One region of the Streptomyces sp. JH002 genome, then DNA from elsewhere that is predicted to be linked to it. Evidence: predicted binding sites of a transcription regulator. Region 1 holds the regulator's gene; the other holds the start of a gene.
The links. The regulator HrcA, encoded in region 1, represses chaperone genes, less so after heat shock. The targets are predictions, from matches to a motif close to TTNGCACTCNGNNNNNCNGAGTGCNAA.

Region 1 (8,458 bases):
GCCGGTGCCCTCGTGGTCGGAGAGGAAGGCGATGCGCTCGCCCTGCCACAGCGGGCATTCGATGCTGCCGTCGAGGTCCGCGTGGATCCGCTCGAAGTCGCCGTCGCCGGTGCGGTCGATCCACAGCTTGCCGGCCGCGCCGCCCCGGTAGCGCTTCCACGCCGAGGCGTCGCGGCCGCGCCCCATCCGCCCGGAGCGCAGCAGGACGCCGCCGTCGGCTCCGTACGCCACGGCGCCCACCGAGCCGTACGGCAGGGTGCGGGCCGGTCCGCCGGCCAGTGGCACCGCCCGGGCCCAGGTCCAGCGGAAGTCGGGCTGCCCCACGCCGCTGATCGCCAGCACCTCGTCGGGGCCGCACCAGCCGCGTACCGAGGTCTCGGGGTGGCCCCACCAGGTGAGCCGGGTGGCCGGGCCGCCGTCGACCGGCGCCACATAGATCTCGGGGGTGCCGTCCCGCCACGAGGTCCAGGCGACCCGGCTGCCGTCCGGGGATATCCGGGGGTGGTTGGCGGGGGCGTGATCGGCGCTGATCCGCCGGGCCCTGGCCGTCCCGCCGGCACGCAGCGGGGCGACCCACACATCGTCCTCGGCGACGAAGGCCACCAGTTCTCCGTACACATGCGGAAATCGTGCGTAGAAAGGCAGGGTCATTCACCGGACCGTAGTCGCCCGCACCCCTTGTGTCACCACCTCTTCCGTCCTCTGACTGGACTCCTGATGCCGTACTTTCATCACACTGGTACGGTTCGCGCAGTTGTACCGGGACGATAAGGACGCTCGACACATGACCGACCAGCCGCCTCGCGAACAATGGGGAACCCGAGCCGGGTTCCTCATGGCCGCGATCGGGTCAGCCATCGGACTGGGGAACATCTGGCGATTCCCCAAAGTCGCCTTTGACAATGGTGGCGGATCTTTTCTGCTGCCCTATCTCATCGCGCTGCTCACCGCCGGAATTCCGCTGCTGATCCTCGAATACACGATCGGCCGCAAATACCGCGCCTCACCACCCGCCGCTCTGCGCGCGCTGTACCGCCCCACCCAGGCGATCGGCTGGTGGCAGGTGGCGATCTGTTTCGTGATCGCCACCTACTACGCCGTGATCCTGGCCTGGTCGGTGCGCTATGTCGGCTTCTCCTTCACCAGGGCGTGGGGGGACGACCCGAACGGTTTCTTCTTCAACGACTTCCTGAAGATCGCCGACGAGCCGGGGACCATCAGCGCCTTCGTGCCCGGGGTGGCCGTCCCGCTGATCGGCATCTGGATCATCGCGCTGATCATCCTGGCCCTCGGGGTCCGGCGCGGGATCGAACGGGCCAACAAGATCTTCATCCCGCTGCTGGTGGCCTTCTTCGTCGTGCTGGTGATCCGTGCCGTGACGCTGGAGGGCGCCGCGGACGGGCTGAACGCCCTGTTCGCACCCGACTGGGGAGCCCTCACCAACGGCAGTGTCTGGGTCGCCGCCTACGGACAGATCTTCTTCTCGCTGTCCATCGGCTTCGGCATCATGATCACCTACGCCTCGTACCTCAACCGCCGCTCCGACCTCACCGGGTCCGCGATGGTGGCCGGCTTCGCCAACAGCTCCTTCGAGATCCTGGCCGGCATCGGCGTCTTCGCGACGCTCGGCTTCATGGCGGCCCAGTCGGGCGTCGGAGTCAACGAGGTGGCCAGCCAAGGCGTCGGACTGGCCTTCATCGCCTTCCCGCAGGTGATCTCCGAGATGTGGTTCGGCCAGGCGTTCGGCGTGCTGTTCTTCGGCTCGCTGGTGATCGCCGGACTGACCTCGCTCATCAGCATCGTCCAGGTGATCGTCGCTGCGGTGGAGGACCGCACCGGGATCAGCCGCACGCGGTCGGTGCTCGTGGTCGGCGGCGCCACCGGCGTGGTGTCGATCGCCCTGTTCTCCACCAACGGGGGCCTGTACTTCCTGGACGCCGCCGATCACTTCATCAACCAGTACGGCATCGCGCTGGCCGCTCTGGTGCTGCTGATCATGGTGAGCTGGATCAGCCGCAGGCTTCCCGCCCTCCAGCGGAACGCGGACGGCACCTCCTCCATCCTGCTGGGCCGCTGGTGGAAGATCTGCCTGGGCGTCGTCACCCCCGTGGTGCTCGGCTGGATGATGATCGACAGCCTGGTGCACGAGTTCCAGGAGAACTACGGCGAGCTCCCCACCTCGTTCCTGCTCTACGCGGGCTGGGGAGTGGCCCTGGCGGCACTCGTCGTCGGCATCGTGCTCTCCCTCATCCCGTGGCGGCGGCCGAGCCCGGCTCTCACCGACGACCATGACCTGCTGACGAAGGGGGATCCGCGATGAGCACCGGAGCCATCATCATGATGACCGTCGCGATGATCATCGTCTGGGGCGGCCTGATCGGCGCCGTCGTCAAGCTGGTCCGGCACCCGGAGCACCCGGAGCACCCGGAGGACTGACACGCACCCGTACGCACGCCGGAGGCCGCCGTCCCGAGAAGGACGGCGGCCTCCGGCGTGTGAAGAGGATTCAGCCCCAGCGGCCGGTCCTGGTCAGCAGCAGCGCCGCCGCCGCCGTCCCGGCCGTGGAGGTGCGCAGCACGGTCGGCCCCAGCCGGTACGGCCGCGCCCCGGCCGCCGCGAACGCCTCCAGCTCCTGCGGCGCGACCCCGCCCTCGGGACCCACCACCAGGACGATGTCCCCCTCGGGAGGCAGCGGCACGGCGGCCAGGGGTTCGGTGCCCGACTCGTGCAGCACCCCGGCGAACGCCGCGCCCGCCAGCAGCTTCGCCACCGCCGCGGTCCCCATCGGCTCGCCGACCTCCGGGATCCACAGCCGCCGGGACTGCTTGGCGGCCTCGCGGGCGGTCGCCCGCCACTTGCCCAGGGACTTCGCCCCACGCTCGCCCTTCCACTGCGTGATGCAGCGGGCGGCGGCCCAGGGCACGATCGCGTCCACGCCCGTCTCGGTCATGGTCTCCACGGCCACTTCGCCGCGGTCGCCCTTCGGCAGGGCCTGCACCACTGTGATCCGGGGGGCGGCCGGCGGCTCGGAGCGGACCGCGTCCACCGTCACCACCAGCCGGTCCTTGCCCTCGACGGCGGCGACCGAGCCGGCGGCGCCGGTGCCCGCGCCGTCGGTGAGGACGACCTCCTCGCCCACCCGCAGCCGCCGCACCGACACCGCGTGCCGGCCCTCGGCGCCGTCCAGGGTCAGCGAGGAACCCGCCCGGGCCCCCGCCAGCGGTCCGTCCGTCACAAAGACCGGAGCCGTCATCGTTCTTCCGTAACGCCTTTCTCAGGAACGGCCGTTGAAGGCGTCCTTCAGCCGCGAGAAGAGTCCCTGCTGCCCCGGCTGAAACTGACCGAGCGGCCGCTCCTCACCCCGGAGCTTCGCCAGCCGCCGCAGCAGCTCCTCCTGCTCGGGGTCGAGCTTCGACGGAGTCTGCACCTCGACATGGACCACCAGATCACCGCGCCCGTTGCTGCGCAGATGCGTCACACCCCGGCCGTGCAGCGGGATCGACTGGCCGGACTGCGTCCCGGGCCGGATGTCGACCTCCTCCGTGCCGTCCAGCGTCTCCAGCGGCACCTTGGTGCCGAGCGACGCCGCCGTCATCGGGATGGTGACCGTGCAGTGCAGATCGTCACCGCGCCGCTGGAAGACCGGATGCGCGCTCTCGCGGATCTCCACGTACAGGTCGCCGGCCGGTCCGCCACCGGGGCCGACCTCGCCCTCGCCCGCCAGCTGGATGCGGGTGCCGTTGTCGACACCGGCCGGGATCTTCACCGTGAGCGTACGCCGCGACCGTACCCGGCCGTCGCCCGCGCACTCGGGGCACGGGGTCGGGACGACCGTGCCGAAGCCCTGGCACTGCGGGCACGGCCGCGAGGTCATGACCTGCCCCAGGAAGGAGCGGGTGACCTGCGAGACCTCGCCCCGGCCCCGGCACATGTCACACGTCTGCGCGGAGGTACCGGGCGCGGCGCCCTCACCGTTGCACGTGTTGCACACGGTGGCGGTGTCGACCTGGATCTCCTTGGTCGTGCCGAAGGCCGCCTCCTTGAGGTCGATCTCCAGCCGGATCATGGCGTCCTGGCCGCGCCGGGTGCGCGACTTCGGGCCCCGCTGCTGGGCGGTGCCGAAGAAGGCGTCCATGATGTCCGAGAAGTTCCCGAACCCGGCCGCCCCGCCGAATCCCGCAGCGCCCGCCCCGCCGCCGGGACCCATCGGGTCCCCGCCGAGGTCGTACATCTGTTTCTTCTGCGGGTCGGAGAGCACCTCGTAGGCGGTGTTGATCTCCTTGAACCGCTCCTGGGTCTTGGGGTCCGGATTCACATCCGGGTGCAGCTCCCTCGCCAGTCTGCGGAAGGCCTTCTTGATCTCGTCCTGTGAGGCATCACGCTGCACGCCCAGGATCGCGTAGTAGTCCGTCGCCACCTAATTCTCCGCGAGGATCTGTCCGACGTACCGTGCCACTGCGCGCACCGCTCCCATCGTTCCGGGGTAGTCCATGCGGGTCGGTCCGACCACGCCGAGTTTCGCGACCGCCTCGTTACCGGAACCGTAGCCGACCGCCACGACCGATGTGGAGGTCAGCCCCTCATGAGCGTTCTCATGCCCGATGCGGACGGTCATACCCGTGTCCTTGGCCTCGCCGAGCAGCCGGAGCAGCACCACGTGCTCCTCCAGCGCCTCCAGCACCGGCCGGATCGTCAGCGGGAAGTCCTGGCCGAACCGGGTCAGATTGGCGGTGCCGCCGATGACCAGCCGTTCCTCGGTCTCCTCGACCAGGGTTTCCAGCAGGGTGGACAGCACCGTGGACACCGTGCCCCGGTCCTCACTGTCGAAGGACTCGGGCAGGTCCTGCACCAGCCGGGGCACCTCGGCGAAGCGCTCGCCCACGATCCGGCTGTTCAGCCGGGCCCGCAGATCGGCCAGCGAGGTCTCCCCGAACGGCGCCGGGCAGTCCACCATGCGCTGCTCGACCCGCCCGGTGTCGGTGATCAGCACCAGCATCACCCGGGCCGGGGCCAGCGAGAGCAGTTCGACGTGCCGCACCGTGGAGCGGCTCAGCGAGGGGTACTGCACCACGGCGACCTGCCGGGTGAGCGTGGCCAGCAGCCGCACCGTACGGCCCACGACGTCGTCGAGGTCGACGGCGCCCTCCAGGAAGCTGGAGATGGCGCGCCGCTCGGCGGTGGTCAGCGGCTTGACGTCGGCGAGCTTGTCGACGAACAGCCGGTAGCCCTTGTCGGTGGGCACCCGTCCGGCGCTGGTGTGGGGCTGGGCGATGTAGCCCTCCTCCTCCAGCGCCGCCATGTCGTTGCGCACCGTCGCCGGGGACACCTGGAGGTTGTGCCGCTCCGTCAGCGCCTTGGAACCCACCGGCTCCTCGGTGCCGACATAGTCCTGGACGATGGCCCGCAGCACTTCCAGTCTGCGTTCACTGAGCATGCAGCGACACCTCCCGTCCGGCCGCATTCCCGTCAGTACCGTCCTGGCACTCATCCACTCCGAGTGCCAATCCCTGGACCAGTGTACGGCCGGGTAGCAAGGCCAGGGAAAGCGCGACCGCCCGACGGTATCGCGGGAGGAGCCCCGTAAGGCAGAGCATGCCCCGCTCCGTGACGTTAACTTCGCACTGTGGAGACCTCTTGGGAAGAGCTTGCCCCGGGCGTACTGCGGATCCGGCTGCCCGGCTGGGACGAGACGGTGGGCGCGATCGCGGGCGCGCGCGGGGTGCTGCTGGTGGACGCGGGCCCCTCCCCGGACGCGGCCGGGGCGATCCGGGCGGAGCTGCGCGGCCTGCTGGGACTGCCGGTGCGCTGGGTGGTGCTGACCCATCCGCACTTCGATCACGTCCTCGGGGCCGGCGGTTACCCCGGGGCACGGGTGTACGGGGAGCTGGGCGATCCGGCGGAGCTGGCGGCGGACGCGGTACGGCACGGGATGCCGGAGGCGGAGGCGGCGAAGGGCGCGGCGGCGCTGGCGGGGGTACGGGCCCAGCCGGTGGAATCGCGGCTCTCTCTGTACCTGGGGGGCGGGCGCACCGTGTCGGTGGCGCGGCTGGGCCCCGCGCACACCCCCCACGACGTGGTGGTGAAGGTGGACGACATCGTCTTCTGCGGCGACCTGGTCGAGGAGTCGGGCGAGCCGCAGGCCGGGCCCGACGCCGACCCGGCCGCCTGGCCCGCCGCGCTGGACCGGCTGCTGGAGCTGGGCGGCCCGCGGGCCCGCTACGTCCCGGGGCACGGCGCGGTGGTGGACGCCGCGTTCGTACGCGCCCAGCGCGCCTTTCTCGCCGCACGCGCCGGGGCACAATGACGGCCATGCGCAGCAGAGAGTACGGCCCCGACCTGACCCCGCCGTGGAAGCGGTCCGCCCCCGTGCCCGAGGTGCCGGCCGAGCCCGGTCTCGTGGTGGAGGAGGCCGGCACCGGGTACTGCGGGGCGGTGATCCGCTGCGAGAAGACGGCGCAGGGTCCGACGGTGACGCTGGAGGACCGGTTCGGCAAGCGGCGGGTGTTCCCGCTGGAACCGCGCGGCTTCCTGCTGGAGGGCAATCCGGTGACGCTGACCCTGCCCAGGCCGGCCGGCTCCCGTCCCCCGTCGGGGCCGGCGCGGACCGCCTCCGGCTCGGTGGCGGTCCCCGGGGCACGGGCCCGGGTGGCGCGCGCCGGGCGCATCTATGTGGAGGGGCGCCACGACGCGGAGCTGGTGGAGAAGGTCTGGGGCGATGACCTGCGGATCGAGGGGGTGGTCGTCGAGTATCTGGAGGGCATCGACGACCTCCCGGCGATCGTGAAGGAGTTCGGGCCGAGTGCCGACGCCCGGCTCGGGGTGCTGGTGGACCATCTGGTGCCGGGGTCCAAGGAGTCCCGGATCGCGGCCGGGGTGACGGACCCGAACGTGCTGATCGTGGGCCACCCGTTCATCGACATCTGGGAGGCGGTCAAGCCGTCCTCGGTGGGCATCGCCGCCTGGCCGCGGGTGCCGCGCGGCCAGGACTGGAAGACGGGGGTGTGCCGCGCCCTGGGCTGGCCGGCCAACACCGGCGCCGCCTGGCAGCACATCCTGGGGAAGGTGCACAGCTTCCGCGACCTGGACCCCACCCTGCTGGGCCCGGTGGAACACCTGATCGACCACGTCACGGTGGGCGGCCCGGTGCCCTGAGCACGGATGCCGGACAATGGAGGGCATGCCCTCCGTCCTGCCCGATGGCGAGCCCGTCCCCGAGGACGGCTCGCTGCCCGCCGCCGCCCTGACCGGGGCCGCCGGCCGGCCGCTCGCGTTCTACCTGCACGTGCCGTACTGCGCCACCCGCTGCGGCTACTGCGACTTCAACACCTACACGGCCGCCGAGCTGCGCGGCGCGGACGGGGCGATCGCCTCCCGGGAGAACTACGCGGCGACCCTCGCCGAGGAGATCCGGCTGGCCCGCAAGGTACTGGGCGACGACCCGCGCCCGGTGTCGACGGTCTTCGTCGGCGGCGGCACCCCCACCCTGCTGCCGGCCGCCGATCTCGGCGCGATGCTGGGCGCCGTGCGCGAGGAGTTCGGACTGGCGCCGGACGCCGAGGTGACCACCGAGGCCAACCCGGACTCGGTGGACCCCGCCTACCTGGCGGAACTGCGCGCGGCCGGCTTCAACCGGATCTCCTTCGGCATGCAGAGCGCCAGCCCCCACGTGCTGAACATCCTGGAGCGCACCCACACCCCGGGCCGCCCCGAGGCGTGCGTGGCCGAGGCCCGCGCCGCCGGGTTCGCGCACGTCAATCTCGACCTGATCTACGGCACCCCCGGCGAGTCCGACGCGGACTGGCGCGGCACGCTGGAGGCGGCGGTGGCAGCCGGGCCCGACCACGTCTCGGCGTACTCGCTCATCGTCGAGGAGGGCACCCGCCTCGCCGGGCGGGTGCGGCGCGGCGAGATCCCGATGACGGACGACGACGTGCACGCGGACCGCTACCTGATCGCCGAGGAGACCCTGTCGGCGGCCGGATTCGGCTGGTACGAGGTGTCCAACTGGGCCACCTCACAGGCCGCGCGCTGCCGGCACAACGAGCTGTACTGGACCGGCGCCGACTGGTGGGGCGCCGGGCCCGGCGCCCACAGCCACGTGGGCGGGGTCCGCTGGTGGAACGTGAAGCACCCCGCCGCGTACACCCGGGCGCTGGCCGCCGGCCGCTCCCCCGGTGCCGGGCGCGAGCTGCTGTCGGCGGAGGACCGGCGCGTGGAGCGCATCCTGCTGGAGCTGCGCATGGTCGCCGGCTGCGAGCTGACGCTGCTGCGCGAGGCCGGAACGGCGGCGGCCGCCCGCGCGCTGGCGGACGGCCTCCTTGACCCGGCGGCCCACGACGCCGGGCGGGCGGCCCTCACCCTCAAGGGCCGCCTGCTGGCCGACGCACTGGTCCGCGACCTGATCGACTGACGCACCGCCTCGCGGCGCCCCGCGCCTCAGGTGCGCGGGGCGTACATC
Region 2 (8,458 bases), 610 kb from region 1:
GCCGGTGTCGGGGTCGATCGGCGAGCCGGCCGCGTTGACCGCGGCCAGCGCGGCGACGGTGATGCCGTTCGGCAGCACGGCGCTGGCCGTCCCGATCCCTCCCTTGAGCTTGAACCACGCCCCCGGGGGCCCTCCCCCCTCCCCCTCCAGCCGCCCCGGTCCCGCTCCGGTGGTGGCTCCGGTGCCCGCGCCGACCGTGCCCATGGCGACGGGCACGCCGGGGCCGGCCTCCTGGGATGCGGCGTGCTCGACGGCGGCGCGGCCCAGGGCCGCGTCCGGGCGGGCGCGCCAGTCGCCGCCGCGGCCCAGGTCGAACAGCACCGCCGCCGGGACGATCGGCACGACCTGACCGGCCTCCGGGCCGATCCGGAAACCCCGGCCGTGCTCCTCCAGCCAGCCGACCACTCCGGACGCGGCGTCCAGTCCGAAGGCGCTGCCGCCCGTCAGCACGACGGCGTCCACCCGTTCCACGAGATTCCGCGGGTCCAGGACATCGGTCTCCCGGGTGCCGGGGCCGCCACCCCGGACATCCACCGCGCCCACCGCGCCGCCCTCCGGGGCCAGCACCACCGTCACACCCGTCAGCCAGCCGTCCCCGACCCGCTGGGCATGACCGACCCGGATACCGGGTACGTCTGTCAGAGCGTCAGCGGGCCCCGTAGGCCACTCCGGATTACTCATATGAGCAGCATTACCACGCTCCGCAGTGAGTGGGCCAGGCGTACAGCGGTCGTTTAGCCGACGTCAATCGCCTCCCGTCAGGCTGCCGTCATGATGGTGGATCAACATGGCCCGGTCGACGTGCTCAACCACACCCAGCTCCTCGAACAGGGTGAGCGGGCGGCTGTGGCGCTGGCGAAGCTCGGCGTGCGCCCCGGGGACCGGGTCGCCGTCCTGCTCCCCATGTCCCTGGAGTCGGTGGTGGTGACCCTCGCCTGTATCAGGCTCGAGGCCCTGCGTCTGACGCTCCCGGTCGGGGACCACCTGGGCTTCATCCGCCATCGCATCCGCACCTCGGGCGCCAGGGTGGTGATAACCGCCGGGAGCTGTTCCGTCGACGGCACCGTCCGGGACGTCAAGTCCGGATTGGACCGCGCCTTATGGGCCTGTCCCGACGTCCACTCCGTCCTGGTGGTGCAGCAGCTGGCCAGGCCCGTGCCCTGGACCCCCGGGCGGGATGTGTGGTGGCACGAGGCGCTCGACGCCGGACCGGTCCCGGGCGGACCGTACGCTGGAGTCATGAGCAGCACCCCCGAAAAGCCCGTCGCCCCGTCGTCGTCCCGGCCGGCGCCGGCGGCCGTGCCCGCGGCGCTGATCTTCGACGACCCGCTGGAGCGCCGTTCCGCCGATGACACCGATCAGGGCTGGGGCGACCGTCCCGCCGAGGACGGCACGCCGGGCGATCTGATCCGGTTCCTGAACGAGAAGCCTCCGCACCACCTGTGAGGCCGTGCGCCCGGTAAGGGGCGTGGGTCAGTCGTCGAGGCGGGCGGTGTCCAGGGCTTCGGTGAGGCGGTTCAGCCGCTCCCGCAGCTCGGCCACCTCTGTCAGCGACAGGCCGGTGGCCGTGGCGATCCGCTGCGGGACCCGCAGCGCGGGTTCCCGCAGGGCGGTGCCCCGCTCGGTGAGGCGCACGGTCACCGAGCGCTCGTCCTCGGCGCTGCGCTCGCGGTGTACCAGGCCGGCCGCGTCCAGCCGCTTGAGCAGCGGGGACAGGGTGCCCGATTCCAGGCGCAGCAGTTCGCCGATCCGTTTCACGGGCAGTTCGCCGTGCTCCCACAGCACGAGCATCACCAGATACTGCGGGTAGGTCAGCCCCAGGTCCTTGAGCACCACCCGGTAGACGCTTCCGAACGCGCGCGATGCCGCGTGCAGGGAGAAGCAGATCTGGTGGTGCAGCCGCAGGACGTCCTCCCCCGGTGGTGGCTGCGGCGGGCCGGGTGAGGGGGTGGTGGGCTCGGTGCTCATGGTCACCACGATACCGGGGGTTCCTTGTCCGCGTTTTAGTTGTGCACAACTTAGTTGTGTGCTTAGGTTGAGGAGTCAGGAGAGCCGGCCATCGGCGAAGTGGATGAGGGAGACCGTCATGGAACCGCTGTACACCGCGATCGCGACCGCCAACGGACGTGAGGGGCGGGCCGTCAGCTCCGACGGTCAGCTCGACCTCACCCTCGCCCCGCCGCCCGCGCTCGGCGGCAGTGGCAAGGGCACCAACCCCGAGCAGCTGTTCGCGGCCGGTTACGCCGCCTGCTTCGCCAGCGCGCTGGGCGCGGTGGGGCGCCAGGAGAAGATCGACACCAGCGAGGTGTCCGTCACCGCCGAGGTCGGTATCGGCAAGGACGGCGTGGGATTCGGTCTCGCGGTGACGCTGCGTGTCGAACTGCCGGACGCGCTCGCGGGTGAGACCGGGGAGAAGCTGGTGGCCCAGGCGCACCAGGTGTGCCCGTACTCCCGGGCCACCCGGGGCAACATCGACGTGCGGCTCGTCGTCGAGTAGGAGGCGGCGGCGGGGGAGGCCGCCCGCCGTCAGCGGTTGCCGGAACCGGAGCCCGATGCCGTGTCGGTATCCGCGCCGGTGTCCTCCCCGCTCGCGCCGTTCGGGGCGCCGCGCTGGCCGACCAGTGCCGGCGCCCCTTCCGTGCCCGCTTCCGTGCCCGCCGCACGCTGGGCGATCAGCTCGTCGCGGATCTCGATGAGGATCTCCAGCTCGGTCTTGGAGACCGGCTCCTCGTGCAGCCCCGCCTTCGCGGCCCGGCGGGCGTTGAAGCGGTTCATCGGCATGATCATCAGGAAGTAGACGACGGCGGCCGTCATCAGGAAGGTCAGCGAGGCGGTCAGCACCGAGCCCCAGCGGATCGCCGCTCCACCCGCCGCGTCGCAGTCCCCCGTCAGGCACAGCTCGTACTTGTCGAGATCCTGCGTCCCGAAGGCGCCGATCATCGGGTTGATGACGCCCTCGACCACCGACGTCACAATTCCGGTGAACGCGGCGCCGACGACGACCGCCACCGCCAGCTCGATGACATTCCCGCGCATCAGGAATTCTTTGAATCCGCTCAGGATTCCCTTGGTCTCGCTCACTGCACTGTCCTTCTGGAATGTGATCCGCGTCGGACCCCGCACGGTGCACCACAATGGCATTCCGTGTCCAATCGGTTCGAACTACCATCGGGATACCGCCAGTTGTGCTCCGGATGCCGCACCCGCCAGCTCGGCCGCCGTGGCGGGGGAGACCGAGAGAATCAGCAGCGCGCCACGCTCACCGGAAAACCCCGCCTCACCTGCCGCCTGCTCGACCGGAACCTCGGTGACCTCCGCCCGGTGGGCGACCACCCGGGCCGGGTCCGCCGAACCGGGATCGGCGGCCAGGACATCCACCTCGTCGCCGGGCGCCAGCAGCCGGACCACCTGCGCGTCGGCGATCCGGACCGCAGCCGAGACCCGCTCGGCGGCCGGTGGCGCCTTCGTCGCGGCCGGCGGGCCCTCGCGGGCGTCGGCGACCGTCACCGTCACTGGCTCCCTCCCCGGGGCCGGCGCGTCGCCGGGCAGAGCCATCGCCAGCACGGCAGCCGCCACCGCGAGGCCCGCCGCCCCGCCACGGGCCCGGCCCCGTACCAGCTGCCGCAGCCCGAACCGCCGAACGCGCGGGCGCAGCGGCGCGAAGGCCGGCACCACGGGACGGGCGGAGCCGGAGCCGTGGCCGGAGTCGGACCCGGAGACAGATCCGGAGATGGAGACCGGAGAAGGCGGAGCAGCGGAAGTGGAGGGGGCGGGGGAATCGCGTGGGGGTGTTGTGGTCGCTGTCATGCGGCCACTGTGTCCCGCGGCGCGAGACCTCGCCGCAGGCTGGGGAAAACTCCGGGGCTGTGGATAACTCCGTCACCCACACGGGTGGGTCAGGGCAGCTCTATGCCCGGCTCCTGCCCCAGCAGGGCCGTCGCGCACCCGCAGTCGCGCTCACCCGTGACGGGCAGCGCGGCCACCGCGTCGAAGAGCACCTCGCGCAGCCGCCCGATGTTCTGGCCGAAGACCTCCAGCACCTCGGCGTGCGAGACGCCCTCGCCGCTCTCCGCCCCCGCGTCCAGATCCGTGACCAGGGTCAGCGAGGTGTAGCAGAGCTCCAGCTCCCGGGCGAGCACCGCCTCGGGGTGGCCGGTCATGCCCACCACGGACCAGCCCTGCGCGGCGTGCCAGCGCGATTCGGCGCGGGTGGAGAAGCGCGGGCCCTCGATCACGCACAGCGTGCCGCTGTCCACCGGCTCCCAGCCCCGCCCGCGGGCGGCGGCCAGCGCCACCCGGCGCCCGGTGGCGCAGTACGGGTCGGAGAACGTCAAGTGCACCACGTTCGGCACCTGGCCGTCCTCGCGCTGTTCGCCGTCGTAGTACGTCTGCGCGCGGCCCTTGGTGCGGTCCACCAGTTGGTCGGGCACCAGCAGCGTGCCGGGCCCGTACTCGGGGCGCAGTCCGCCCACCGCGCACGGGCCGAGTACCTGGCGCACCCCGAGGGAGCGCAGCGCCCACAGGTTCGCCCGGTAGTTGATCCGGTGCGGTGGCAGTCCGTGCTTGCGGCCGTGCCGCGGGAGGAACGCCACCCGGCGGCCGGCGATCTCGCCGAGGAAGAGGGAGTCGCTGGGCGCCCCGTACGGCGTCTCGACCGTGACTTCGGTCACATCGTCCAGGAAGGAGTAGAAACCCGACCCGCCGATGACGCCGATCTCCGCCTCGGCCGCGCTCATGCGGCGGAGGTCGAGCCGGCCGAGGACGAGGCCGAGGACGACGAGGACGCGGCGGGCGCCGGGGTGCCGCCGCCCGACGAGGACCCGGAGGACCCCGCGGAGGAGGCGTCGGAACCCGACTTCTTCTCGGTCTTGGCGCCGCTGTCCGCCTTCTGGGCCGAGGAGGCCGCCGGGCTGCTGCTCGACGAGCTGTTACGGCTGTCGTTGCGGTAGAAGCCGGAGCCCTTGAAGACGATGCCGACCGCCGAGAACACCTTCTTCAGCCGCCCCTGGCAGCTGGGGCACTCGGTGAGCGCGTCATCGGTGAACTTCTGCACCACTTCGAGGCCCTCTTGGCACGCGGTGCACTGATACTGATACGTCGGCACGTGATCCTCCTGGCACTCTTCTCCACCGAGTGCTAACGACGGTCCATCGTGCAACATTCCGGGTACGGAAGTCCACTGCCGACCCCCACCGGTCCCACAACGGCGCTCCTCAGTGCCGGGCGCCGCGCCGTACTCCCGTGCTGCCGCGCCCGCCCAGCCAGCCCACCAGCCGCCCGCCCCGGCTCACCGCGAGCAGCCGCCGTTCCACCTCGTCCCGCACCGGCTCCGTCGCCACCACCAGCAGTTCGTCCCCCTCCCGCAGCACCGCCGACGGGGCCGGTACGAAGCCCGTGCCGCCCCGTACCACCAGCATCACCGCCGCCCCGGCGGGCAGCCGCAGCTCCGCGATCTCCACTCCGGCCATCCGGGACCGCCGCGGCACCGCGCACGTCAGCAGATGCCCGAAGCCGCCGAGACGCTCCAGCGGCGTCGACTCGATGTCCAGTTCCACCCCGGCCCCCGCCTCGCCGCCCAGCCGCAGCCGGCGCGCCAGCGCGGGCAGCGTCGGCCCCTGCGCCAGGGTGAAGACCACCACCAGCACGAACACGATGTGGAAGATCCGGTCGCTGTCCGGCACCCCCGCCACCACCGGGATGATCGCCAGCACGATGGGGACGGCGCCGCGCAGCCCCGCCCACGACAGCAGCGCCTGTTCCCGCCACCGCTGCCCGAAGGGCGTCGTGCACACCGCCACCGACACCGGCCGCGCCACCAGCGTCAGCACCGCCCCGACCAGCACCGCCGGCCAGAAGTCCCGCAGCAGGTCGGACGGCTCCACCAGCAGTCCCAGCAGCACGAACAGGCCGATCTGCGCCAGCCACGCCAGGGCGTCCGCGAACCCGCGCGTCACCGGCCGGTGCGGCAGCCGCGCGTTGCCCAGCACAAGACCCGCGACATAGGTGGCCAGGAAGCCGCTGCCGCCCGCCAGCGCGCCCGCCGCGTACGCCAGCACCGTCAGCGCCACCACCGCGATCGGATAGAGGCCGGAGGCCGGCAGCGCCACCCGCCGCAGCGCCAGCTCACCCAGCCGCCCCACGGCCAGGCCCACGCCGAGGCCGATCGCCAGCTGAAGCGCCATCAGGGGTACCAGGACGTACCAGGCGTGCCCGCCGCCCGCCCAGCCCCCGCTCCAGGGGCCGCCCCCGCCCCCGCCCAGGTCGGAGAAGGCCACCACCAGCAGCACCACCGGCGCGTCGTTGAACCCCGACTCCGCCTCCAGCAGGCCGCTCAGCCGGCGCGGCAGCGGCACCCGGCGCAGGACGGAGAAGACCGCGGCGGCGTCCGTCGAGGACACCACGGCGCCCATCACCAGCGCGGACCGCCACTCCAGGCCCACCAGGTAGTGCGCGCCGGCGGCCGTGATCCCCACGCTCAGCGCGACCCCGGCGGTGGCCAGTACGGCGGCGGCCGGGACCGCGGGGCGGATGTCGCGCCAGCGGGTGGACAGGCCGCCCTCGGCCAGGATCACCACCAGCGCCGCGTACCCGAGCACCTGGGTGGTCTCCGGGTCGTGGAAGTCCAGGCCGAGGCCGTCCTGCCCCAGGACCACGCCGATGGCCAGATACAGCAGCAGGGACGGCAGTCCGCTGCGTGAGGTGAGCCGGACGGCGGCGACGGCGACCAGCAGGACCAGGGCGCACAGCAGCAGGAACTCGTTGAGGCGGTCGACCGTCAGCGTCGCGTCCTCTCGTCCTCGTCGCCCCCGGCCCGGTGCCCGCCCCTGTTCTCGCGGCCGTCGGCGCTTCCCGGGGGCCGCGCGGTTCCCGTGCCCGCCGGAACCCCCGTGACGCGTTGGCCATTGCGCTGATTCGCGCGGATTTCACCCTGCTATGACGCGCGCCCTCGCGGCGGGTGACTCCCCGTAGGCTCACCCCAGTGGCCGTATGTCTATGGTTGCTTCCATCCGCTCACCAGGCCTGTGAAGGACACAGATGCCCGCCAACAAGCCCTCGCGACGCCTCCGCGTGTTCGTGATCGCTGTCGTACTGATCGTCCTCTCCGGATTGGGGTACGGCGCTTTCTGGACCGTGAGCACCGTGCGGGCGTCCTACCCGCAGGTGTCGGGGGAGATAGAAATCGACGGGCTGAACGGCCCGGTCACCGTGCAGCGGGACGGCAACGGCATCCCGCGCCTGTACGCCGACACCGCCGAGGACCTCTTCCGCGCCCAGGGCTATGTGCATGCCCAGGACCGGTTCTGGGAGATGGACGTCCGCCGGCACATGACCTCCGGCCGGCTCTCGGAGATGTTCGGTGAGGGCCAGGTGGAGACGGACGCCTTCCTGCGCACCCTGGGGTGGCGGCAGATCGCGCAGCAGGAGTACGACGAGGAGCTGGCGCCGGAGACCAAGGCGTACCTGGAGGCGTACGCGGAGGGCGTGAACTCGTACCTGGGCGCGCGCAGCGGCGCCGAGCTCTCGGTGGAGTACGCGGCGCTCGGTTTCCTCAACGACTACGCGCCCGAGCCGTGGGACCCGGTCGATTCGGTGGCCTGGCTGAAGGCCATGGCGTGGGACCTGCGCGGCAACATGGAGGACGAGGTCGACCGCTCGCTGCTCGCCGGGCGGCTGAGCCCCGAGCAGATCGAGGAGCTGTACCCCGGCTACCCGTACGACCGCAACAACCCGATCGTCGAGGCGATCGGCGACCAGGGCGACGGCTCGGGGACCGCCGGCGACGGTTCGGCCGACGGTTCGGCCGACGGGTCTTCCGCCGATGACGCGGTGGGCGGGGTGGGGACGCAGCTGGGCGCGCTGGCCGCGACCCTGGACGAGATCCCGGCGCTGCTGGGCCCGGCGGGCCCCGGCATCGGCTCCAACTCGTGGGTGGTCTCCGGTGAGTACACGACGACCGGGCTGCCGCTGCTGGCGAACGACCCGCACCTGGGCCCCTCGCTGCCCTCGGTCTGGTACCAGATGGGCCTGTACTGCAACGAGGTGACGGCGGAATGTCCGTTCGAGGTGTCCGGGTTCTCCTTCTCCGGGATGCCGGGCGTGGTCATCGGCCACAACGAGGACATCGCCTGGGGCTTTACCAACCTCGGCGCGGACGTGACCGATCTGCGGCTGGAAAAGCTCAACGACGGCAACTATCTGCGCGACGGTGAGCAGAAGCCGTACGAGACCCGCACCGAGCTGATCAAGGTGGCGGGCGGTGAGGACCGCGAGATCACCGTGCGGTCCACCGAGAACGGCCCGATCGTCTCCGACCGGCACGACGACTTCGCCGAGACCGGCCAGACCGCGCCGGTGGACGCCGGCGCCCCGGACCGCGGCAACGGCTACGCCGTCTCGCTGAGCTGGACCGCGCTGGAGCCGGCCAACACCATGGACGCCGTCTTCGGCCTCAACACCG

Region 2: the regulator HrcA is predicted to act here: its motif matches at 5,114-5,140, upstream of H7827_RS18390 (FmdB family zinc ribbon protein).

What each region holds. Positions count from the first base shown of each region.
Region 1 covers NZ_CP087989.1:4,612,309-4,620,766, reverse strand. The annotation lists gene H7827_RS21115 (S41 family peptidase) at 1-651, opposite strand, end outside; gene H7827_RS21110 (sodium-dependent transporter) at 785-2,320, shown strand; gene H7827_RS21105 (methionine/alanine import family NSS transporter small subunit) at 2,317-2,436, shown strand; gene H7827_RS21100 (16S rRNA (uracil(1498)-N(3))-methyltransferase) at 2,507-3,253, opposite strand; gene dnaJ (molecular chaperone DnaJ) at 3,275-4,417, opposite strand; gene hrcA (heat-inducible transcriptional repressor HrcA) at 4,418-5,434, opposite strand; gene H7827_RS21085 (MBL fold metallo-hydrolase) at 5,624-6,304, shown strand; gene H7827_RS21080 (DUF3097 domain-containing protein) at 6,310-7,152, shown strand; gene hemW (radical SAM family heme chaperone HemW) at 7,169-8,410, shown strand; gene H7827_RS21070 (AMP-dependent synthetase/ligase) at 8,437-8,458, opposite strand, start outside.
Region 2 covers NZ_CP087989.1:4,003,419-4,011,876, forward strand. The annotation lists gene H7827_RS18355 (P1 family peptidase) at 1-681, opposite strand, end outside; gene H7827_RS18360 (AMP-binding protein) at 772-1,446, shown strand; gene H7827_RS18365 (MarR family winged helix-turn-helix transcriptional regulator) at 1,474-1,968, opposite strand; gene H7827_RS18370 (organic hydroperoxide resistance protein) at 2,087-2,497, shown strand; gene mscL (large conductance mechanosensitive channel protein MscL) at 2,527-3,081, opposite strand; gene H7827_RS18380 (hypothetical protein) at 3,163-3,807, opposite strand; gene H7827_RS18385 (S-methyl-5'-thioadenosine phosphorylase) at 3,897-4,736, opposite strand; gene H7827_RS18390 (FmdB family zinc ribbon protein) at 4,733-5,104, opposite strand; gene H7827_RS18395 (potassium/proton antiporter) at 5,214-6,779, opposite strand; gene H7827_RS18400 (penicillin acylase family protein) at 7,036-8,458, shown strand, end outside.